Regions from separate parts of the Phytobacter sp. V69 genome, predicted to be linked through region 2. Evidence: predicted binding sites of a transcription regulator. Region 2 holds the regulator's gene; each other region holds the start of a gene.
The links. The regulator CRP, encoded in region 2, controls carbon source genes, mostly activating them, when cyclic AMP is high. The targets are predictions, from matches to a motif close to ATGTGANNNNNNTCACAT.
Positions count from the first base shown of each region.

Region 1: a site for CRP is predicted at 2,241-2,258, ahead of azuC (stress response protein AzuC). Genes of this name have one in related genera too.
Region 3: a site for CRP is predicted at 3,824-3,841, ahead of garD (galactarate dehydratase). Genes of this name have one in related genera too.
Region 4: a site for CRP is predicted at 1,831-1,848, ahead of ACSZPU_RS13070 (maltoporin). Genes of this name have one in related genera too.

Region 1 covers NZ_CBFFRL010000034.1:4,922-10,861, forward strand. Annotated here, with positions in the region: gene ACSZPU_RS06995 (ferritin-like domain-containing protein) at 1-453, shown strand; gene ACSZPU_RS07000 (anaerobic C4-dicarboxylate transporter) at 670-2,013, shown strand; gene azuC (stress response protein AzuC) at 2,106-2,189, opposite strand; gene ACSZPU_RS07010 (RpiB/LacA/LacB family sugar-phosphate isomerase) at 2,460-3,098, opposite strand; gene ACSZPU_RS07015 (hypothetical protein) at 3,527-3,766, shown strand; gene ACSZPU_RS07020 (HD-GYP domain-containing protein) at 3,753-4,238, shown strand; gene yecR (YecR family lipoprotein) at 4,343-4,681, shown strand; gene ftnA (non-heme ferritin) at 4,892-5,389, shown strand; gene ACSZPU_RS07035 (YecH family metal-binding protein) at 5,430-5,669, opposite strand; gene ACSZPU_RS07040 (PM0253 family protein) at 5,736-5,940, opposite strand, start outside.
Region 2 covers NZ_CBFFRL010000068.1:6,282-12,221, reverse strand. Annotated here, with positions in the region: gene mdcA (malonate decarboxylase subunit alpha) at 1-1,059, opposite strand, end outside; gene ACSZPU_RS11810 (hydrolase) at 1,406-2,422, shown strand; gene ACSZPU_RS11805 (YheU family protein) at 2,424-2,642, shown strand; gene ACSZPU_RS11800 (phosphoribulokinase) at 2,695-3,564, shown strand; gene ACSZPU_RS11795 (OsmC family protein) at 3,675-4,079, opposite strand; gene crp (cAMP-activated global transcriptional regulator CRP) at 4,390-5,022, shown strand; gene ACSZPU_RS11785 (YccS/YhfK family putative transporter) at 5,076-5,940, shown strand, end outside.
Region 3 covers NZ_CBFFRL010000063.1:10,569-16,508, forward strand. Annotated here, with positions in the region: gene garK (glycerate 2-kinase) at 1-356, opposite strand, end outside; gene garR (2-hydroxy-3-oxopropionate reductase) at 485-1,375, opposite strand; gene garL (2-dehydro-3-deoxyglucarate aldolase) at 1,411-2,181, opposite strand; gene ACSZPU_RS11120 (MFS transporter) at 2,212-3,543, opposite strand; gene garD (galactarate dehydratase) at 3,969-5,540, shown strand; gene ACSZPU_RS11130 (tagatose bisphosphate family class II aldolase) at 5,776-5,940, shown strand, end outside.
Region 4 covers NZ_CBFFRL010000079.1:171-6,110, forward strand. Annotated here, with positions in the region: partial or broken gene ACSZPU_RS13060 (LysE family translocator) at 1-340, opposite strand, end outside; gene ACSZPU_RS13065 (LacI family DNA-binding transcriptional regulator) at 597-1,670, opposite strand; gene ACSZPU_RS13070 (maltoporin) at 1,939-3,204, shown strand; gene ACSZPU_RS13075 (PTS sugar transporter subunit IIB) at 3,450-3,770, opposite strand; gene ACSZPU_RS13080 (beta-galactosidase) at 3,838-5,895, opposite strand; gene ACSZPU_RS13085 (glycoside hydrolase family 53 protein) at 5,927-5,940, opposite strand, start outside.

The DNA.
Region 1 (5,940 bases), on a different contig from region 2:
ATGACGACCTCCGCAATGGCGCAAAAATTAAATGCACAAATGAATCTGGAATTTCGAGCATCACATATTTATATTTCGCTCAGCAACTGGTGTATGGAGCGCAACCAGCCCCGTATGGGCGTATTTCTGCGTATTCAGGCACAAAAATGCGTGACCCATATGATGTGCGTATTCGATTATATCAAGGCATCGGGAAGGCACCCTGTTATTAGAGCGGTCAATATGCCGGATCACAGCGTCGCCTGTCTTGATGATGCACTCAGCCAGATTCTGGAAAACCAGGCGCTGCGCGCCTATGAACTGGAGTGTCTGGCTGAAGAGGCTAAAATGAATACTGATACACTGACACTCAATCTTCTGGAAAATATTCACGCAGAACAACAAGGCAACAGTGAAGAATTTAAAAAGCATCTCGATATATATTCCAGAGAATCAATTTCCTTAACCTGGTAATATTCCCGCCATTAAATATACTGCGACCAGCCGAATGCAAACCCCTATTTGCACGGCTGATCTATTATTTTGCCAAGGTATGAATCATTTGTTAATGGAAAGTGTATAACTTATTGCTTTTATTAAATTTGCTCAAATTGGATCTGGCTCTCATTGAAAGGCATTACAAAATGTAATGATTTGTTCAATGTGTTAATGTCAAGGACAAGGTGAGTCATGATTACCATTGAATTTATCATTATAATTCTCTGTTTATTAATAGGGACGCGTTTTGGCGGGATGGGGCTGGGTTTAATCAGCGGTATCGGCCTTTTTATCCTGAGTTTTGTATTTGGTCTGGAACCGGGCAAGCCGCCGGTTGATGTTATGCTCACGATTCTTGCCGTTATCGGTTGTGCAGCCACGCTGCAAACCGCAGGCGGTCTGAACGTAATGATGCAATTCGCCGAGCGGTTATTACGCCGCCACCCGCAACACATCACGTTGCTGGCACCATTCACCACCTGGACATTAACCTTCCTGTGTGGCACCGGACATGTGGTTTACACCATGTTCCCTATCATTGCCGACATCGCACTGAAGAAAAATATTCGCCCGGAACGCCCAATGGCAGTGGCGTCCATTGCCTCGCAGATGGCGATCACCGCATCACCGGTGTCAGTTGCCGTCGTCTCACTGGTCTCGATACTTGCTGCACAACATGGTATTGGCCATGCGTGGAGCATCCTTGAAATACTGGCCGTATCTGTCCCGGCATCCCTGTTCGGGGTGGCCATTGCGGCACTGTGGAGCCTGCGTCGTGGTAAAGATCTGGCGGACGATCCGGAGTTTCAGGCGAAATTAAAAGACCCGAAACAGCGTGAATTCATCTACGGCGGCAGCGAAACGCTGATGAATCAGAGCTTCCCGAAGCAGGCTTACTGGTCAACGTGGATCTTCTTTGCCGGGATCCTGGTCGTGGTGTTACTCGGGGCATTGCCGCAGTTGCGTCCGGCGTTCGAAGTCAAAGGTAAGATCTCCCCGCTTTCCATGAACCTGGTCATTCAGATGATAATGCTGATTGCCGGTGCCGTGATGCTGGTGGTCTGTAAAGTCAACGCGTCCGCCATTTCCGGCGGTGCGGTATTCAAAGCGGGGATGGTGGCAATTTTCTCAGTCTTCGGCGTTGCGTGGATGAGTGATACCTTTTTCCAGGCGCATCTGGACGAGTTAAAAATGGCGCTGGAAGGCGTCGTGAAAAGCCATCCGTGGACCTACGCGATCGTTCTGTTCCTCGTATCGAAACTGGTCAACAGCCAGGCCGCCGCACTGACCGCCGTCGCCCCCATGGGCCTGATGCTGGGCGTCGAACCCAAAATGCTGCTGGCCTTCTTCCCGGCCTCTTACGGCTACTTTGTGCTGCCGACCTACCCAAGCGACCTGGCCTGTATCGGCTTTGACCGCTCAGGCACCACGCGCATCGGTAAGTTTATTATTAACCACAGCTTTATTATTCCGGGTCTGATTGGCGTGAGCTGCGCCTGCGCCGCCAGCTACATGCTGGTTTCGGTCTTCTTCTGATAAACAAAAAGCGGCGAAAAATCGCCGCTTTCACTGCTGTTCCGCCTTTTACTGCGGACATAAAAAAACCTGCTCTCGGCAGGTTTTTTTCATCAGAACATAGCACCAGGGGGTACGTCTTTGAAAGTTTTGCAGTAGGTTTCAAAAATGCTTTTCAGGATTTTACGCAGTTTCATGTCTTGCTCCGGCGATTTGTTATGCAGGTGTTATCGGTTGATGCGTACATAATATGACCCACATCACAAAAAGCAAGCATTCCGTGATGTAAATCACTTTTTAATTTTTTAAGAAGTCGGTTTTTTGTTAAAAATGCGTGTTGAATCTGCGAGTTATAACGCTAAAGTTTTTTAGGTTTTTAAAATATATTTGGAAAAATCGGGCGGGAAAAAACGTTCTTTTAACACTGCGGGAAAACAGAGGCCAGCTCACGCTGGCCCCGTGGGGTATCAGGCAAGGATCTCACGTACAAAGGCTTCGATCTCTTTGTCCTGGCAATTTTCAAAGAAGCACTGCTGGAAACGCGGGCCAGATACGGCGGTTTTCACCAGCTCCGGATCGATAGCGCGCAGCGTGTCGAGGTAATTCTCTTTGACCACCGCCACTTTCACCTGATTCAGGATACCGGCATTACGCACCTGCGGCTCTTTACGCTCCGGCGGATAGCCCTCACCGTTACGGCCGGTGAACGCTTTTTCAAAGATGAAGCGCACATTCAGTTCCGCGCCCCAGCCAAAGCCTTTCGCGAACGGTAATGACAGCGCGTTGCCATTGTTAATCTGGGCAAACAGGAACGCATCAGCCGGATCGATACAGTAGCCGCATACCACGCCCGGGTGGATGTTCAGGGACCTCAGCGCGCCCTGCCCTGTGCCGCAGCCGGTGACCACAAAGTCAACCGCTTTGGCATTCAGCAGAATGCTGGCCATAATACCAAGGTGGATATAGGTCAGGTGATGATCGTTTTCATCACTCATGCCCACGTTGAAGACCGGAAAGTCTTTTTCATCCGCAACCGTTTTAAGCTCTTTAAGGATGATGGCGTTTTTCCCTGCCTGGCTGTTTTCCATCATCAGTGCAATCTTCATGTTCATCTCCTGGTTAATGCATTGGATAGCCAAATTTAGTCAACCTTACTACCTGACAAACATACTTTCAAATTTAATGAAAAAATGTTTTAAAAAAGCAAATTGCCTTCACATTTTTGCCGGTAACGACCCTGAGCGTCTTGCAGGCTCGCAAAATGAAGAAAAAAATGTCGGCAGGCAAAGGCTTACTAAACTGCATATAAAACAATAGTGACAACGACTGAGGATGCCCAGGTGAAATGGTGCTGCGGAAGAAAGCTAACCACCTCGCTTTTCTCACTGTTCTTACTCTGTAGCACGCTTCTCTGGCTCGGGCATGCCAGCGCAGCCCCGTCTGCACATCAGAAACAGCCGGATCCTATTCCCCGTGGGTCTATGACGGTGAAAGCTTCGAGTTCTGGCGCGACGCGCAAGGAAATTATCAGGGCTTGTACCCACGTATCGCCGGCATGCTCAATGAGCGCTTTGGCTATAACATCCAGATACGCCCCATTGGCGGAGATGAGATTAGCCAGCGTTTCAATAGCGACAGCTACGGCTTATACAGCGGTGTGATCCGCACCGAGGAGCGGACGGATTTCTACATTAACGACGCCAGCGAAATGGACAATACCGCGCGTTACTATCAATTATCCCGCCCTGCGCATCACCTGTGTGTTTGCCTTTAGCCCACAGTTGCGTGCCATCAGGGAAGACGTCAATCAGCTGATTAATGACGAATACCGTAGCGGCAAAATTGCGGTCCCCGAACGCATCTTGCGCAAAGAAGGGCCACTCACCCCGGATGAGTTTGACGAGATGAAACTGCATACAATCAAGGGCTGGCGCATTATTCAGGGGCTATCGCTGGGGTCAGTGGCAGAAAACATGATCCATTTTCATCATGAAAAATGGGACGGAAGCGGCTATCCGGAAGGCCTGCGCGGGGAGCAGATCCCTTTGGAAGCGCGCATCCTGGCGCTGGCCGACGTTTACGATGCGCTACGACAAAAACGCATCTATAAACCCAGCTTTAGCCATGAAAAAGCCGTGCAGATGATTGAGGATGGCAATGGTCGACATTTTGACCCACGGCTGGTCGCCCTTTTTCGCCAGCAGCAGAATGTTTTTGCCCAGATTTATGACCGCCTGGCAGACTGAACGCCGTTGCGCGTAAAAAGGCCAGTTACGCAGGCTATTCTGCCGATTGCCCGCGTGAGAAGTCGGTAAGATGCAACAATGCCCATAAGAATCAGAGCGATTTAATGAACAAAATCCTTGTTGCCGCCTCGCTGCTACTGCTCGCCGGGTGCTCGATAACAAAAGAACCCAAAGTCAGTAACGTTGACAATACCAATGGTCTGATCCGCCTAAGTTTCAGTCAGGCGATGATGCAAGACGCGCACTATGACGAATACACCACGCAGGGAACCGCCAACAAGCAGTGCCAACAAATGGGCTATGCGACCGCGGTGGCCTACGGTCAACCGATTTCAACCTGCAGCCTGATCAGTGGCTCTGTCTGCATGAACACCACCATCACCATTCAGTACCAGTGCCGCGGTATGGCGCTCAACCGCACCCCAACCATCGGGGCATGGTAACGGTTAATGCCAGCGAATTTTCGCTGGCATTAATATTTATTTAAAATATAGAACAATTATCATTTCCCCATTTATTTCCCTGCAATGCGTTTTATTCCCATTCTCATTTTTAATAAAAATTATTTTTTATTTTACCTTTTGCAAATAATTAAATAACAAATTATAGTGGCCGCTCATTACCCCCCTTTATTATTCTTCTGGAGCGGCACCATGCTTAAAGCTGAAATGATTGAAAAACTGAATGAGCAGATGAACCTCGAACTTTTCTCGTCTCTGCTTTATCAACAAATGAGCGCCTGGTGCAGCTATAACAGCTTTGAAGGTGCGGCCGCGTTTCTGCGTCGTCACGCCCAGGAAGAGATGACACACATGCAGCGTCTGTTTGATTATCTGACAGATACCGGCAGCCTGCCGCGCATTAACACCATCACCTCGCCGGTGGCTGAATATGGCTCACTGGATGAGTTATTCCGTGCGACCTACGAACACGAGCAGCTCATTACCCGTCAAATTAATGAACTGGCGCACGTGGCAATGACCTCGCAGGATTATCCAACCTTTAATTTCCTGCAATGGTACGTCGCAGAACAGCATGAAGAAGAGAAACTGTTTAAATCCGTTATTGATAAGCTGACGCTGGCAGGTAAAAGCGGCGAAGGCCTCTACTTCATCGATAAAGAGCTGTCGACTCTCGATACCGCAAATTAAGCAAAACGCGGTAATGAACGTTCATTACCGCGTTATTTTTTTAATGCTGACAGATTTTACTTTCGTGGGTAGAAAACCCATCTTCGGCGGGAATGAATTTCCCACGCGATGCCAGAAACGCTACCAGCTCCCCTGCCGTCATATCTTCTGCTGAACAGGTATGAAAACGCGCGTCGTCGCCAAAGCGCGTACAAATTGCCGCTTCCAGACTCTTCTCGGAATAACGTTCGCCTGACTCCAGCATCATATTAAGTACTTCGTGACCATGAATTGACGCCATACATCCTCCACTTAAAAGATGCATCATAGACACATCTTTAGGATGGTTTTTTGCGCTATGACAGGTTTACATGCATCCCGCGCAACTTGTACATCGCCAGTCCTGCCGATTCACCGCCTGATAGAAATAACGATAATTCTCCGTTTCCATGGGGATGTGGTGGTCATAAAACAGATCGGTCAGCCACTCGACATTGTCGATAATCCACTCGTCTTCGTGCAGTCCCTGGGCAAAAGTTTCATCGTCCGGGTCGATAATCGAGTAGATGGCC
Region 2 (5,940 bases):
AAACATATCTACCGCGTACTGACCTGCCAACTGGCAGAACACGCGGTTAGAACGCATCGAGCCATCAGAGCCGGTAAAGAACACGTCCGGACGGGCGCGGATATACTCTTCCATCCCCAGCTCGCCGCCAAAGCAGTGCACGCTCTCAACCCAGCCGCTTTCAATCGCCGGGATCAGCGTCGGATGCGGGTTCAGCGTCCAGTGTTTACAGATTTTGCCTTTCAGGCCGAGCTGTTCGCCGTAGGTTGGCAGCAGAAGCTCAATCGCCGCGGTGTTAAAGCCGATACCGTGGTTTAACGACTGCACCTGATGTTCGGCGTAGATACCTTTGATGGCCATCATCGCCATCAGGATATGTTCCTGTTTGATCAGGCGCGGGTCGCGGGTAAACAGCGGTTCAATGAAGAACGGCTTGTCGGCCACGACGACGTAATCAATCCACGAACCGGGGACGTCAACGCGCGGTAAATCGCACTCGTCATCCACCAGCTCATTCACCTGGGCGATAACAATACCGTCGCGGAAGGCGGCGGCTTCGACCAGCGCCGGGGTATCTTCGGTACTTGGCCCGGTGTATAGGTTGCCTTTACGGTCCGCTTTATAACCGGCGATCAGCGCCACGTTTGGCGAGAGGTCAACGTACAGACGGGAGTAAAGCTCGATGTAGGTGTGAATGGCGCCGATTTCCAGTTGGCCATCTTCCAGCAGCTGCGAGATGCGCAGGCTCTGGGTGCCGGAGAAGGAGAAGTCCAGTTTGCGGGCGATACCTTTTTCGAAGATATCCAGATGCTCGCTGCGCCCGACGCTTGGCATGATCATATGCAGGTCGTGGACTTTTTGCGGATTGACCGACGCCAGCGCGCGGGAGAGAAAATCAGCCTGTTTTTGGTTATTCCCTTCCAGTACCACTTTGTCGCCCGGGGCGATCAATTTTTCCAGCATGGCGACCAGATCGTCGGTCGGCAGCACCTTACCCTGTACGGGTACGGATGCCAGGCGACGCTGTTTTTCCGTGCGCCGCGTGTTCCAGACTCGTTCTGGTGTTTGTCCAGATAACATTATTAACCTCCTGATTCAGCGAATCATTTTGATTTGCTTAACACTGAATAAAGTGTGCACTCTGGTGAGAAAGGCATCAATTAAGGATAAAAGACGATTGTTAGCCTGAGAGTAATAATCAATGTCATAATTTGTGATGCAGATCAGAACAGGAGCAAAATAAACCTCGTACAGGAGCGAGATCCGCGTAAGAAGATTCTGTTTTTACTCCCTCTCCTCCACCAAAAAGTGCAGCAAATAAGCAGAAATCGACAAAGGCAAAAAAGGATAATGCCGGGAATTCATAAACACATCACGGAACTGACGGTATAGTAGGCGTTAACGAATTGGAAAATATTGCATCGTCATGACTCAAATAACCCCAGCAGAACTCGACATTCCCGGCGACGACAGCACGCTCTTCCGCCCCATGCGCGGCGGGAGCAATCCGCATTTTCAGACCATGCTGCCGCGTCTTATCCGCCGGAAACTGGGCTTTACCCCAACCTGGCAGCGCCTGGAACTGCCGGATGGCGATTTTGTCGATCTCGCCTGGAGCGAAGACCCTGCGCAGGCGAAACATAAACCCCGCCTGGTGGTTTTTCACGGGCTGGAAGGCAGCCTGCACAGTCCCTACGCTCACGGCCTGATCGAAGCTGCAAAAGCACGCGGCTGGCTGGGCGTAGTGATGCATTTCCGTGGTTGTAGCGGTGAGCCTAACCGTCTTCATCGCATTTACCATTCTGGCGAAACCGAAGACGGCACCTGGTTCTTACACTGGCTGAAACGTGAGTTCGGCGAGGCGCGTACTGCCGCGGTTGGTTATTCACTGGGCGGCAATATGCTCGCCTGCCTGCTGGCGAAAGAAGAAGATAGCGTCCCCCTGGATGCGGCGGTGATTGTCTCTGCCCCCTTCGTGCTGGAAGCGTGCAGCGAGCATATCGAAACCGGCTTCTCACGGGTGTACCAGCACTATTTGCTCAACCTGCTGAAAGCCAACGCGTCGCGCAAGTTAAAAGCCTATCCGGGGTCGTTACCTATTGATTTGCGCCAGTTGAAACGCCTGCGTCGCCTGCGTGATTTCGATGATGCGATTACCGCGCGTATCCACGGTTTTGCCGATGCGATTAACTATTATCGCCAGTGCAGCGCCATGCCATTGCTGAATAAAATCAGCAAACCGACCCTGATCATCCATGCGAAAGACGATCCTTTTATGGATCAAAACGTGATCCCCGATACGCAGACATTGCCGCCATCGGTAGAATATCAACTGACCGAACACGGTGGTCACGTGGGTTTTGTAGGCGGCACGTTGCTGCGCCCGGAAATGTGGCTGGAAAAACGGATCCCCGACTGGCTGCACACTTATCTGGAAAGCTGAAATGATTATTCCCTGGCAGGATCTGGCACCTGAGACGCTGGATAACCTGATTGAAAGCTTTGTCTTGCGCGAAGGCACCGATTATGGTGAACATGAGCGCTCGCTCGAACAAAAGGTCGCCGATGTAAGACGGCAGCTGAAAAACGGCGAGGCCCTACTGGTGTGGTCAGAACTGCATGAAACCGTCAACATTATGCCACGCTCGCAGTTTCGCGAGTAACGTGCAGGGCGGCAGGCTTCACCTACAATAATGGCTTACTCAGGGAGTTGCTATGTCCGCTAAACATCCGGTTATTGCCGTAACAGGTTCCAGCGGTGCGGGAACCACCACCACCAGCCTCGCGTTTCGCAAAATCTTCGCTCAACTGGATTTGCATGCCGCCGAGGTCGAGGGTGACAGCTTTCATCGCTACACCCGCCCTGAGATGGACATGGCAATCCGTAAAGCCCGCGATTTAGGTCGACATATCAGCTACTTTGGCCCGGAAGCGAACGACTTCGGCCTGCTGGAGCAAACCTTTACTGAGTACGGACAAACCGGCAAAGGCCAGGCGCGAAAATACCTGCACACCTACGATGAAGCCGTGCCCTGGAATCAGGTACCCGGCACGTTCACCCCCTGGCAACCGCTGCCGGAACCAACCGATGTACTGTTCTATGAGGGGCTGCACGGCGGCGTGGTGACGCCGCAGCATGATGTGGCTCGCCACGTGGATCTGCTGGTGGGCGTAGTACCCATCGTCAACCTCGAGTGGATGCAAAAGCTGGTGCGCGATACCAGCGAGCGCGGCCATTCCCGCGAGGCGGTGATGGATTCGGTGGTTCGCTCGATGGAAGACTACATCAACTTCATCACCCCACAGTTTTCCCGCACCCATATCAATTTCCAGCGCGTGCCGACCGTGGACACCTCCAACCCGTTCGCCGCCAAAGTCATTCCCTCGCTGGATGAAAGCTTTGTGGTGATTCATTTCCGTAATCTGGAAGGCATTGATTATCCCTGGCTGCTGGCGATGTTGCAGGGCTCATTCATTTCGCACATGAATACTCTGGTGGTGCCGGGCGGGAAAATGGGGCTGGCGATGGAACTCATCATGACGCCGCTGGTACAACGGCTGATGGAAGGTAAGAAGATCGAGTAGTTTTCTGGCAAACAGAAAATCTGCTTCCGCCCGATGTAGCCCCGGTTAGCGCAGCGCCACAGGGGAAATGTCGGATGCTGAAAGTGCCGGAGATCGCCTCCGGCAACACATCAGGCTTCGATCACTTCATACGAGTGTGTGATATTTACCGCTTTCTCCAGCATCAATGCCACAGAGCAGTACTTCTCGGCGGAGAGATCCACCGCACGCGAAACCGCGGCATCTTTCAGCGCTTTGCCGGTCACGATGAAGTGCAAATTAATATGCGTGAACAGGCGCGGAGCCTCTTCACGACGCTCTGACGTTAGCTTCACTTCGCAGTCTGTCACGTCGTGACGCCCTTTTTGCAGGATAGAGACAACATCAATAGCGCTGCATCCGCCTGCCGCCATCAGCACCATTTCCATCGGGCTTGGTGCCTTGTCGCCTGAGTTACCGTCCATCAGGATCTGGTGCCCGGACGCAGACTCGCCAAGGAACGTTAAACCTTCTACCCATTTCACACGAGCTTGCATTTTAATTAACTCCGGAGTTGCAATTTTCTTTACAGATTACGCGCACATAAGAAAAGTCGCAACGGAAGGCGACCTGCGTCAAGCTGAAGCGAGACACCAGGAGACAGGCAGCAAAAGCTATGCTAAAACAATCTGGATGCTACAGTGATATACATTGACGTTTAGCATGTATGCAGAGGACATCACATATTACAGGCCGCAGGCATGTCTGACGGTCCACTTCCCAGCTATCGGGAAGATAGATTGCAACCCCGGACGCGTTGTGTGAATCCAGCGTCTGGAGCCAGCTTATAACAGAGGATAACCGCGCATGGTGCTTGGCAAACCGCAAACAGACCCGACTCTCGAATGGTTCTTGTCTCATTGCCACATTCATAAGTACCCGTCGAAGAGCACGCTGATTCACCAGGGTGAAAAAGCGGAAACGTTGTATTACATCGTCAAAGGCTCAGTGGCTGTGCTAATCAAGGATGAAGAAGGTAAAGAGATGATCCTCTCTTACCTTAACCAGGGAGATTTTATCGGTGAACTGGGTCTGTTCGAAGAGGGTCAGGAGCGTAGTGCATGGGTACGCGCCAAGACAGCTTGTGAAGTGGCCGAAATCTCCTACAAAAAATTCCGTCAGCTCATTCAGGTGAACCCGGATATTCTGATGCGCTTGTCTTCTCAGATGGCGCGTCGTCTGCAGGTTACATCAGAAAAAGTCGGCAACCTCGCATTCCTTGATGTGACGGGCCGCATTGCACAGACGCTGCTGAATCTGGCGAAACAACCGGATGCAATGACCCACCCGGACGGTATGCAAATTAAAATTACTCGTCAGGAAATTGGTCAGATCGTCGGCTGTTCCCGTGAAACTGTGGGACGTATCCTGAAAATGTTGGAAGATCAAAACCTGATCTCTGCACACGGCAAAACTATCGTCGTGTACGGTACACGTTAATTCTCAAGCGGCGCATCGTACTTAGCGATGCGCCGTTTTTGTCTCTATTCCCCATGTGGCGCAGGCTGATTTATCACCCCGAAATCAACTATGCACTGCGACAAACGCTGGTGTTATGCCTCCCTGTGACCGTTGGCCTGCTTATCGGGCGTCTCGATCTCGGTCTGCTGTTCTCTCTTGTTCCTGCCTGCTGCAATATTGCCGGTCTGGATACACCGCACAAACGTTTCTTTAAACGCCTGATCGTTGGCGGTTCACTTTTTGCTGGCAGCAGCCTTACGGTACAGTTGTTACTGACACAAAATATCCCCTTGCCGCTGATCCTGACCGGACTCACGCTATTGCTTGGCGTCACGGCGGAAATCAGCGCCTTGCACGGACGCCTGCTGCCCGCCTCGCTCATTGCGGCCATCTTTACCTTAAGCCTCGCCGGGAATATGCCCGTCTGGGAACCGTTGCTGATTTATGGGCTCGGCACCCTGTGGTACGGCGCGTTTAACGCCTTCTGGTTCTGGCTCTGGCGGGAACAGCCGCTGCGCGAATCGTTAAGCCTGCTCTATCGCCAGTTGGCGGACTACTGTGAAGCAAAATACAGCCTGCTGACGCAACACGCCGATCCGGAAAAAGCCCTCCCGCCGCTGCTGGCACGCCAGCAAAAAGCGGTGGATATGATAAGCCAGAGCTACCAGCAGTTGCATATGCTGGCGGCCAATAAGAACAACGATTACAAGCGGTTGCTGCGTATGTTCCAGGTCGCGCTGGATTTGCAAGAGCATATCTCCGTCAGCCTCCATCAACCGCAAGAGGTTCAGGAGCTGGTTGAACGCAGCCACGCTGAAGAGGTTATCCGCTGGAATGCGCAAACCGTCGCCGCGCGGTTACGGGTGCTCGCCGATGACATTCTCTATCATCGCTATC
Region 3 (5,940 bases), on a different contig from region 2:
AAAATAAGTTCCCCGGTGCCGCGCGAAGTGGTGATTAGAGGGTTTCGTAATTCAGGGGGCACAAGTGCCAGACCGCTGGCGGCTGCCATTTCGATAAAGGCTGTTTTACCGTCGCCGGACATACCCCAACATGCATTGACTTCTTCACCTAATGGACCGGTGACACAAGCTGAGTGCTGCGTACCTTTTGTGGCGGCAATCATGGCTTCAACCGTTCCCTCACCGCCGTCTGCGACCGGAACTGAAACGTATTGAGCATCAGGAAAAATTTCCCGAAATCCTTTTTCTATCGCCTGAGCTACTTCTGTAGCAGAAAGGCTTTCTTTATAAGAGTCTGGGGCGATTACGATTTTCATAGTTGATTAGCCTGACATTGCCGCGCAAGGCATTCATTTCACCCCACAGGCCACACACGTCGCCGTGTGTTTTACCTGCAAGGTGTTGATGCATAAGAAATTCAGGGCGCGGTCCCGCGCCCTTCTTATTAGCGAGAGATTTCTACTTTCGCCAGTTTTTCGTAGTAGCACGCAAGGGCGCTGTGGTCGTCACTACCGTGGCCATCAGCACGCAGCGCCTGCATCATTTCCATGACTGCGGCAGTCAGCGGCAGCTGCGCACCTACGCCATGAGAGGTATCCAGGGCGTTAGCCAGGTCTTTGATGTGCAGATCGATACGGAAACCCGGTTTGAAGTTGCGACCCAGAACCATCGGTGCTTTTGCTTCCAGCACGGTGCTACCAGCCAGACCACCACGAATTGCCTGGAACACCAGCTCCGGGTTAACGCCCGCTTTGGTTGCCAGAGACAGTGCTTCGGACATGGCAGCGATGTTCAGTGCCACGATGACCTGGTTAGCCAGTTTGGTGACGTTACCGGCACCGATATCGCCGGTGTGAACAACGGAACCCGCCATGGCTTTGAGCAGATCGTAGTATTTGTCGAACAGCGCTTTGTCACCGCCAACCATCACGGACAGAGTGCCGTCGATAGCTTTCGGTTCGCCGCCGCTTACCGGTGCGTCCAGCATTTCGATGCCTTTTGCTTTCAGGCCTTCGCTGATTTCACGGCTGGCCAGCGGAGCGATGGAGCTCATGTCGATCAGAACAGTACCCGCTTTAGCACCTTCGATGATGCCGCCTTCGCCCAGCGCAACTTCTTTCACGTGCGGGGAATTTGGCAGCATGGTGATGATCACATCACACTGTTCTGCAATGGCTTTTGCGCTATCGGCAGCTTCAGCACCCGCGGCAATCAGCTCGGCAACGACGTCTTTATTGCGGTCGGAGACCACCAGTGAGTAACCTGCTTTAATGAGGTTTTTACTCATTGGTTTACCCATGATGCCCAGGCCAATGAAACCAACTTTCATCGTCATAATTGCGTCTCTCTCTTTATCCAATGGTGGTGTGATTATTTTTTAAAGGTGTCTGCCAGTCTCTGCGTACCCGCACGGAACACGCCCAGGTCGCTGCCGACAGCAACAACGGTCGCACCCCATTCCAGATAACGGCGAGCATCTGCTTCAACAGGTGCCAGGATACCGCTCGGTTTGCCGTGAGCTTTCGCACGAGCAAAAATGTGTTGAATGGTGCGCTGAACTTCCGGATGCGCCGCATTACCGATGTAACCCAGGGTTGCCGCCAGGTCGCTCGGGCCGACGAATACGCCGTCAACGCCGTCGGTTTCGAGGATAGCGTCGAGGTTATCCACGCCTTCCTGAGATTCGATCTGCACGATGATGGTGATATTTTTGTTCGACTGCGCGAAGTAATCCGGCACGGTACCGAACATGTTGGCGCGGTGAGAAACAGACACGCCGCGGATACCTTCTGGCGGATAACGGGTTGCAGCAACCGCATTCGCGGCTTCTTCTGCCGTTTCAACGAACGGTACGAGGAAGTTGTAGAAACCAATATCCAGCAGACGTTTGATCACAATCGGATCGTTCGTCGGGATACGTACCACCGGTGCGCTGGCACTGCCTTTCAGCGCCATCAACTGCGGTACAAAAGAGAGCACGTCATTCGGGGCGTGTTCACCGTCCAGCAGCAACCAGTCAAAACCTGCCAGACCCAGAACCTCAGTGCTGATATGACTACCCAGCGCCGACCAACAACCGATCTGAACCTGATTCGCCGCCAGTGCAGCTTTAAATTTGTTCGGGAAGATATCGTTACTCATCTTTTGCACCTTAATTTTTTAAGCCGTTGCTTACTTTTTCAATTCCATACGTTTGATGTCGCCTACCACAAACAGGTAGCACACCATCATCATCAGGGCCGAGCAGCCAACAAAGATCAGCGCCCCATTGAACGAATGCAACTCTTTGACCATGTACCCAATCACCAGCGGGGTCACGATCGATGCCACATTACCAAACACGTTAAACACGCCGCCGCACAGACCAACAATTTCTTTCGGTGCGACATCGGAGATAACCGGCCAGCCCAACGCGCCGAAACCTTTACCGAAGAACGCCAGTGCCATCAATGCGATAACCAGCACGGTGTTGTCGGTGTAGTTACACAGAATGATGCTGGAAGCCAACAACATCCCCAGTACGATTGGGAGTTTACGCGCCATGGTCAGGGTGCAACCACGTTTGATCAGGTAGTCAGAGAACAGACCGCCCAACACCCCACCACCAAAGCCACACAGGGCCGGGATGGACGCGACAAAACCCACTTTCAAAATCGACATGCCCTTGTCCTGTACCAGGTAAATCGGGAACCAGGTCAGGAAGAACCATGTAATTGTGTTCAGGAAGTACTGACCAAAGAACACGCCGAGCATCATACGACTGGATAACAGCTGCTTGATGTAATCCAGTTTCGGACCTTTTTGGCCATCGTCGGCTTTCTTGTGGTCCATATCCACCACTGCACCATTGGCAGAGATGTAATCCAGTTCTTCACGACTCATACGCGGATGGTCAGTCGGGTTATGCATGTACTTAACCCAAATTGCGGTCAGTACGAAGCCCAGACCACCCATCACGGTAAACACGTGCTCCCAGCCCCAGGCAAAGGTCAGATAACCCAGCAGTGGTGAGAACAGTGCGAGCGAAAAATACTGCGCCGCGTTAAAAATCGCCGAAGCGGTACCGCGCTCTTTTGCCGGGAACCAGGCCGCCACGATACGGGCATTGGCCGGGAAGGACGGTGCTTCGGAGAAGCCCAGCATAAAGCGCATGATAAACATGGAGATACCGGCCCATGCTATCGGGAATATGTCGACAAAACCTTGCATGAAGGTAAAGAGCGACCAGAAAAACAGGCTATAGGTGTAAACTTTTTTCGAACCAAAACGGTCAAGTAACCAACCGCCCGGAATCTGCATCAGCAGGTAGGCCCAGCCAAACGCAGAGAAGATGTAACCCATTGATACCGAGTCAAGCTGCAGCTCTTTGGCCACTTCCGTTCCCGCAATGGAGAGCGTCGCACGGTCCGCATAGTTAATTGCTGTTACAATAAAGATAATCAGCAGAATTAAATATCGGGTTGGTATTCCCCTTTTTACTTCAATTGAATTTTGTACAGACATATGTTTTTCCTCGGGCACGGCTTAATTTTACAAATATAATTTTTTTAATGTGTAACTTACCCGACTTATTAAAATAAGCTTTCGAAGCGTAATATCAGGTAATGGCATGTTTGTATTTTATTACCGCTCAGTATAATCACCGCCAACTGGCCACGCACTGGAGTGATGCTCAATTCTGACGTGGGTTTAAAAGAATATTTTGAGCATATGCACACATGCCTGGGCGCTGATGCACAGATCTGGCAATTCCCATCCTTACAGGGCGGCTAATCACGAAAATAAGTGATTTAGATCACACTTTAATATTCAAACTCCTGACATTATTATTTCATCAAACGAGGTTTTAATTTTCTGATAATTACAGAACGTCCCCTCTTTCTTTTTTTGAGTAATGCATCGTATAGTTAGCTGGAGATTACTTGACAATGGCCGACATTGAAATTAGACAGCAGTCGCCTACGGCGTTTTATATTAAAGTACACGACACCGACAATGTCGCTATCATCGTCAATGACAATGGATTAAAAGCGGGCACCCGTTTTCCGGATGGTCTCGAGTTAATCGAGCATATCCCGCAAGGCCATAAAGTTGCGTTGGTAGATATTCCTCATCACGGTGAAATCGTTCGTTACGGTGAAGTCATCGGCTATGCGGTGCGTGATATTGCGCGCGGCAGCTGGATTGATGAATCCACCGTTGAATTACCGAAAGCACCGCCGCTGAACACCCTTCCGCTGGCGACAAAAGTGCCTGAGCCGTTGCCGCCGCTCGAAGGTTACACCTTTGAAGGCTACCGCAACGCCGATGGCAGCGTTGGTACCAAAAATCTCCTCGGCATCACCACCAGTGTGCACTGCGTGGCGGGCGTGGTTGACTATGTCGTGAAAATTATTGAACGCGACCTGCTGCCGAAATACCCGAACGTCGATGGCGTGGTCGGTCTGAACCACCTGTACGGCTGTGGCGTAGCGATCAACGCACCGGCAGCCGTGGTGCCTATCCGTACCATCCACAACATTTCGCTGAACCCGAACTTCGGTGGCGAAGTGATGGTGATCGGTCTGGGCTGTGAAAAACTGCAGCCAGAACGTCTGCTGCAGGGTACCGAAGATGTGAAAGCCATTCCGGTAGACAGCGCGAGCATCGTCCGTCTGCAGGATGAGCACCATGTTGGCTTCCGCTCAATGGTTGACGACATTCTGCAAGTGGCAGAACGTCACCTGGCAAAACTGAACGAACGTAAACGCGAAACCTGCCCGGCGTCTGAACTGGTTGTTGGCACCCAGTGTGGTGGTAGCGATGCGTTCTCCGGTGTAACCGCGAACCCGGCAGTCGGTTATGCATCCGACCTGTTCGTACGCTGTGGTGCGACCGTCATGTTCTCCGAAGTGACCGAAGTACGTGATGCTATCCACCTGCTGACACCGCGTGCAGAAACCGAAGAAGTAGGCAAACGCCTGCTCGAAGAAATGGCCTGGTACGATAACTACCTGGACATGGGTAAAACTGACCGCAGCGCTAACCCGTCTCCGGGGAACAAAAAAGGCGGCCTGGCTAACGTGGTGGAAAAAGCCCTCGGCTCTATCGCCAAATCCGGCAAAAGCGCCATTGTTGAAGTGCTCTCTCCGGGCCAGCGTCCGACCAAACGTGGTCTGATTTACGCAGCCACGCCAGCGAGCGACTTCGTCTGTGGTACGCAGCAGGTGGCTTCCGGTATCACCGTGCAGGTCTTCACCACCGGTCGCGGTACACCGTACGGTCTGATGGCCGTGCCGGTTATCAAGATGGCGACCCGTACTGAACTGGCAAACCGTTGGTTCGACCTGATGGATATCAACGCAGGGACTATCGCAACGGGCGACGAGACTATCGAGGATGTGGGCTGGAAACTGTTCCACTTCATTCTGGATGTCGCAAGCGGCCGTAAGAAAACCTTCTCGGATCAATGGGGTCTGCACAACCAACTGGCTGTGTTCAACCCGGCTCCGGTGACTTGATTCATCATTATAAAAATCTCATCGTATTATTAGCATGGCTTAGGCCATGCTTTTTTTTGCTCTTCTTTTGTCCTTTTCTTGTTCTTTGTTTTGCCACTTCTCTACCCCCCCCGCCACTTTCGAAAACCTCCTTTCACTTTCGTATCTTTCATTTTTCTGACTTAACTCACAAAAAAACGTTACGATACCCTATATATTCTTTCGAAGAAAATAAACGAAAGGTTTCGGAGGCAGGATGTACATCATTTCGACGAAAGCGATGCTTAACAAAGCGCAACAAAAAGGCTACGCCGTCCCGGCATTCAATATCCACAATCTTGAAACGTTGCAGGTGGTGATCGAGACCGCCGCAGAACTACGTTCTCCTCTGATCGTTGCAGGCACGCCTGGTACATTCAGC
Region 4 (5,940 bases), on a different contig from region 2:
TAAACCAGTTCCCGTGTAAAGCGGTATTGTCCTGGCTGTGACTGAAAGACGAACGGGGCCGCATCAGCAATTGTAAACCCAGCCAGCACAGCCAGGCGGCACCACAGATTTTCAGAATAGTGTAAGCCAGCTCAGAAACCGCCAGCAGAGCGCCCAAACCAAGTGCGACAAGCGCTCCCCATATGAAACAGCCAGTGTCAATGCCAAGGGCAGCCTGAAAAGCCTTTTTCCCCCCTTCAGCACAGGCGGTTCGAAGAATAAGTGCCGTATCCAGACCGGGAGTGAGTGTGAGCAGTAGTGCAGCGAGGGAGAAAGCGAGAAGTGAGTCGGTAACAGACATTTTCTTTATCCGAAAGAGCGGATGTTACTCACTTACTTTCGGTCAGGCAATCCCTTCCCGCGTTTTTTAATCACATCAAAAATGTCTTTGGAGGCCAACTCCCTGCTGATGCAATAAAGCGCTTGAGCGCGTTTCTGACGTATTCCCGCCAGAAACGCGACGCAAATATCCAGGCTATGGCTGGCTAGGCACTTAGCTCAATAGCATTCGCTTTCATAGCGTGGAATGCCCCGTAGCCAGTAGATAAATCGACCGCTTACTTCCATAACTTATGCGCAATGACCTGCAATTGCTGGGCGATATCCTGCAGGTTGATCCCCTGCTCCTGTATGCCCCCGGTGGAGTGCCGGACGATAAGCTTTGCAGGCAACACTGACGAACTGCGCGCCGCATCACCGTGTCCGCTATCGAGCAGGCGGCGCACCGCTTCCTTCCCTTGCAAATCGAGATCCAGCGAAACGGTGGTCAACGCCGGATGGAAGAACGAACTTTCATAGGTTCCATCATAACCCACCACCGACTTCTCGCCCGGAATGGCAATCTGATGTTGGTGGAACGCGCTGAGCACACCCAGCGCCATCTGGTCATTCCCCACCAATACGGCGGTGAAATTTGGCGTTTCACGTAACATCTGTAACGCGCCCGTGTACCCGCTCTGCGCATCCCAGGTGCCATGAAATACCGTCACCGGTTTCAGTCCATAACCGTTGAGTGTGTCTACCCAACTTTTCAGCCGCAGATTTGCCGACACCGACGTTTCTGGCCCGGCCAGCAGCGCAATCTCCCGATGGCCCAGGTCATAGAGATGTTTGACGCTGGCACGGGTGCCGTCTGCTGGGTTAAACGAAACGTTAAACACGGAACTATAGGGATCGACATCGAGGAACAGACAAACGATATCATCGTTGTCAGACGCGATACGCTGCGCCTCTTCGGTTTCCAGCGGCACGTTGATGATCATTTTGTCCACCAGTTGCGACTTCAGTTCGTTAATGGCGGATTGAATGTCTTGATTGACGTTCTCATCGATCATTGAAATCAATACCTGGTAGCCATCAAGGTTGGCGTAGCGTTTCACCGCCGCCGCCACCTGCGAAGGAGCATGCAGTGCCAGGGAGGTCGTCACCAGGCCAACCGTCTGGCTTTGCTTCCCCACCAACTGCTGCGCCAGCCGGTTTGGGACATAACGCAGTAACTCTATGGATTTCTCTACTTTTAAACACGTGGCTTCGGATACATTGGCAGATTTGTTGAGTACCCTGGACACGGTCTGGTAGGAGACACCCGCATGACGGGCTACGTCTTCCAGCGTTGCACTTTTAGACTTCATGGTCCGGTTCCTTATGTTGTTATGCGCCAAGTGTAACAGGGGCTACCTAAAAAAACGCTCACCACACATCCCCTCGCTTCAATTCCTCAAAATAAGTATCACGCTCACAATACCCAACATTGTGAAGAATTTCGCTAACTGTAACAAAAAAGGCTGTTTTATTTGCAGTTAATCACATATTCGCAATCGTTAGTTTGCCTGTTTTTACATTTAGGCATTTTATGACATCGCTAATGTGAACGTAATACAAAACAATAAGAGGAATGATATGAACACTACGCTACGCACGCTCACTCTTGCGTTAGCCGCTGCGCTGACTTCACCTTCACTGCTGGCTGCGACATCTGTACCTATCGACTTTCACGGCTACCTGCGCGGCGGCGTAGGCGTGTCCGGCGATGGTGGACAGGTTGAGTGGCAAAAGAACAAGCTGGGCCGCCTGGGTAACGAATCCGATACTTACGCAGAACTGGAACTGGGCTCAGAGGTGTATAAAAAGGACGACGTAAGTTTTTACCTCGACAGCATGGTGAGCATGGTTTCCGACGGCTCTAACGACAACGAAACCACCATCGGCGACGACGCACAGTTCGGCCTGCGCCAGTTGAACCTGCAAATCAAAGGGCTGATTCCCAACGACCCGAACGCGGTGATCTGGGGCGGGAAACGCTACTACCAGCGCCACGATCTGCACATCATCGATACCAAATACTGGAACATCTCCGGTTCCGGTGCCGGGATTGAAAACTACACCGTCGGGCCGGGCGCGGTCTCGGTGGCCTGGATCCGCGGCGACTCCAATGACGTTGATTACCGCGTCGACAACGACAATGACGTTAACATCAACTATATCGACGTACGCTATGCGGGCTGGAAGCCGTGGTCAGGCGCATGGACGGAGTTCGGCATTGACTACGCGATGCCAAATCCGACCAAAAAACAGAAAGATTACGGCGGATTATACGAAGCGGATGACGGTGTGATGGTGACCGGCGAAATCAGCCAGGATATGTTTGGCGGCTATAACAAGCTGGTGTTGCAATACGCGAACAAAGGGCTGGCGCAAAATATGGTGTCGCAGGGTGGCGGCTGGTATGACATGTGGCACTATGTGAACGATGCCAGCGGTTATCGTGTGATCAACACCGGGCTGATTCCGCTTACCGAGAAGTTCTCACTGAACCACGTACTGACCTACGGCTCTGTCAACGACATTACGGAATATACCGACAAAACCCGTCTGGTTTCACTGGTGGGTCGCGCGCAGTATCAGCTCACCAATTATGTGCGTCTGATCGGCGAAGTCGGTGGTTTCTACCAGAAAGACGACTATAAAAACGGTACCCACTACAAACAGAGCGGCGAAAAATACACCTTCGCAGTGGGTCTGGCAGATGGCCCGGAATTTATGTCTCGCCCTGAATTACGCGTTTTCGCTTCGTATTTAAATGATTCGGAAGATGGTAAATCATTTGAAGACGGGACTAAAAATAATACATGGAATTTTGGCGTACAAGTTGAAGCCTGGTGGTAAATAAGCTTTACCCTCACGTTATCTCTTGGTTGGCCGCTTATGTTCACCCCGGTTACTTATTTAAGTAAACTTCCGGACATTCACCGTGTGGCCATCACGATATAGCGAGAATGATTTTGTAGAGTACTGTTTTACCCTCGTTATTTATCTCCGAGAACTGCCAGGTTATTGCCTGACAGGATTTATGTTGCCATTGCTTTCCTGGGATGTATTTTGGGATACCCTTGCGGGTATCCCTTTTTTATTTATGCGCGGGAAGAGAAATGTTCATCAAGTAATTTACGCAGCGCATCTGACTGTTTGCCAAATATGGCATGTACCTGCTGCCCAAGAATAATCACGCCCAGCGCCCCTTCATGTTGCAGTGCCTGCGAATCCACAATGCCCAGGTCTTTCACCGTCACACGTAAACGGGTCAGACAGGCATCGACATTCTCAATATTCTCCGCACCGCCAAACGCCTGCGCCAGCCGCTGGATCAATTGCAGCTCAGCATCGCTGATGGGTACAGCCGCGGTATTTTTCGGTTCAGAGAAGTAGTGCAGGAAAGATTTAAGACTCACCATCATCGACTCCTGATTTTTGACAGATAAAAAAAAGCCTGCCCGAATGGGCAGGCACATAGGTCAGATTTTACGCCTGACGGCGAACAACACGGCAATCCCACGGTGTCAGCTGCAGCGAACCATTGACGGACGCAGCAGACAGACAATCCTGGTAGCCCTGCGGCAGGGTAATCGTCTGCTGCTGGCCGCTAAAGTTCTGGATAAAGACAAAGGTGGTTTCACCGTCGGTGCGCGCCGTCGCCACCACGCCCGGTGGGAAATCCTGTTCCACGGCGCGCGGCAGCGCCAGTTCGTCAATAATGCTGGCAAAGAAATCGCGCTGGAAGGCCAGATCGTTGCGTGAAGCAACGTGCCACGCTTTACCTTTGCCGAACTGATTGACCGTTACCGCCGGGCGTCCTGCGTAAAAATCATCCCGGTAGGTCGCCAGCGGTTTTGCGCTCTCGGCATGAATCAGTTCACACAGATGGCGCGCCTGATACGGCCCCTGTAATCCTGCCTCGTTACCCGCCAGCCCCTGCACCAGATTGCGCTCATTGTCGTCCAGACAGTCGATTTCCTCGGCCCAGACGCCAATCAGTTTGCGCAGAGGGCCAGGGAAACCGCCGAGGTAGCAAAGGTCGCTCTCGTTCACCACCCCGGTCCAGTAGGACGTAACCAGATGGCCGCCTGCCGCGACAAACGCTTCGGCACGCTCAGCAAAGCCGTCGCGCACCATGTACAGCATCGGTGCGACCACCAGTTGGTAGAGACTCAGATCGGCATCGGCGTCAACGATATCCACCGCGATGCCCTTTTCCCAGAACGGGCGATAATGTTCATTGACGGTTTTTTCGTATTCCATCCCCTTATTGCGCGGTCCTTCGGCATCATCCAGCGCCCAGCGGTTTTGCTGGTCAAAGATGACGGCCACACGCGCATCGGTACGACAGCCCATCACCGGCGCGAGCTTTTCGAGCCTCTCGCCCAGCGCGCACACCTCACGCCCAACGCGGGTATCAAGATGACCGACATGATCGATAACGGCACCGTGGAACTTCTCTACCGAACCGCGACTTTTACGCCACTGGAAGTACTGCACCGAATCCGCACCGTGTGCCACCGCCTGTAGCGATGACAATATGTGCATCCCCGGTTTTTTCACTTTGCTGGTCGGCTGCCAGTTGGTGACGCTCGGCGTTGACTCCATCAACACAAACGGCTTACCACCCTTAAGCGAGCGCATCATGTCGTGATACATCGCGGTATAGCAGGCAAGCTGCGTTTCATCTTTGTCCCGGTGCCACATCGGATAGCTGTCCCAGGAGATAAAATCGAGCGCCGGCGCGAGCTGCCAGTAGTCGTAATCGTAGAAATACTCCATAAAGTTGGTGGTCACCGGAAGCTGCGCATTCGCCGCTTTCAGCGGTGCGATTTCATGGCGGCAGAAATCGGTGACCTGGGCGGTATTAAAGCGTCGCCAGTCGAGATTCAGGCCGTGGATCGACACTTCGCCCTGCGGCGACGGCGACTGAATTTGCGACCAGTCGGTGTAAGTGTGGCTCCAGAAATCGCTCCACCAGGCGTGGTTGAGATTTTCCAGCGTCTGATAGCGGGCCTGCAGCCAGTCACGGAATTTTTGCTGACACAAATCACAGTGGCATTCACCACCGTACTCGTTGGAAATATGCCAGCCGAGCACCGCCGGATGCTGCGCATATCGTTCAGCCAGCAGCGCGTTGATTTTCAGCGTTTTATCCCGGTAGACCGGAGATGTCATACAGTGGTTATGCCGCCCACCGTGCAGCGCAGGGACGCGATCGCGCCCGACGCGCAGCACCTGCGGGTATTTCTGCGACATCCAGGCCGGCCGCGCACCGCTCGGCGTGGCGAGGAAAATATGAATTCCCGCCGCATATAATTTCTCAATGACCACATCCAGCCAGGCGAAATTAAATTCACCTTCCCGTGGTTCCAGTTTTGACCAGCTAAATATCCCGACCGACATAACATTGCATTTTGCCTGTTTCATCATGGCAATATCGCTATCAATAATGTCGGGATAATTCTCCCATTGCTCCGGGTTATAGTCCGCGCCATGCAATAGCGAGACAACCTTCGGGCTTAAAGGCGCAAATTTATTCATATTAAAGATCCTGAAATTTACAACACCAGAGTTAATTAAAGACTT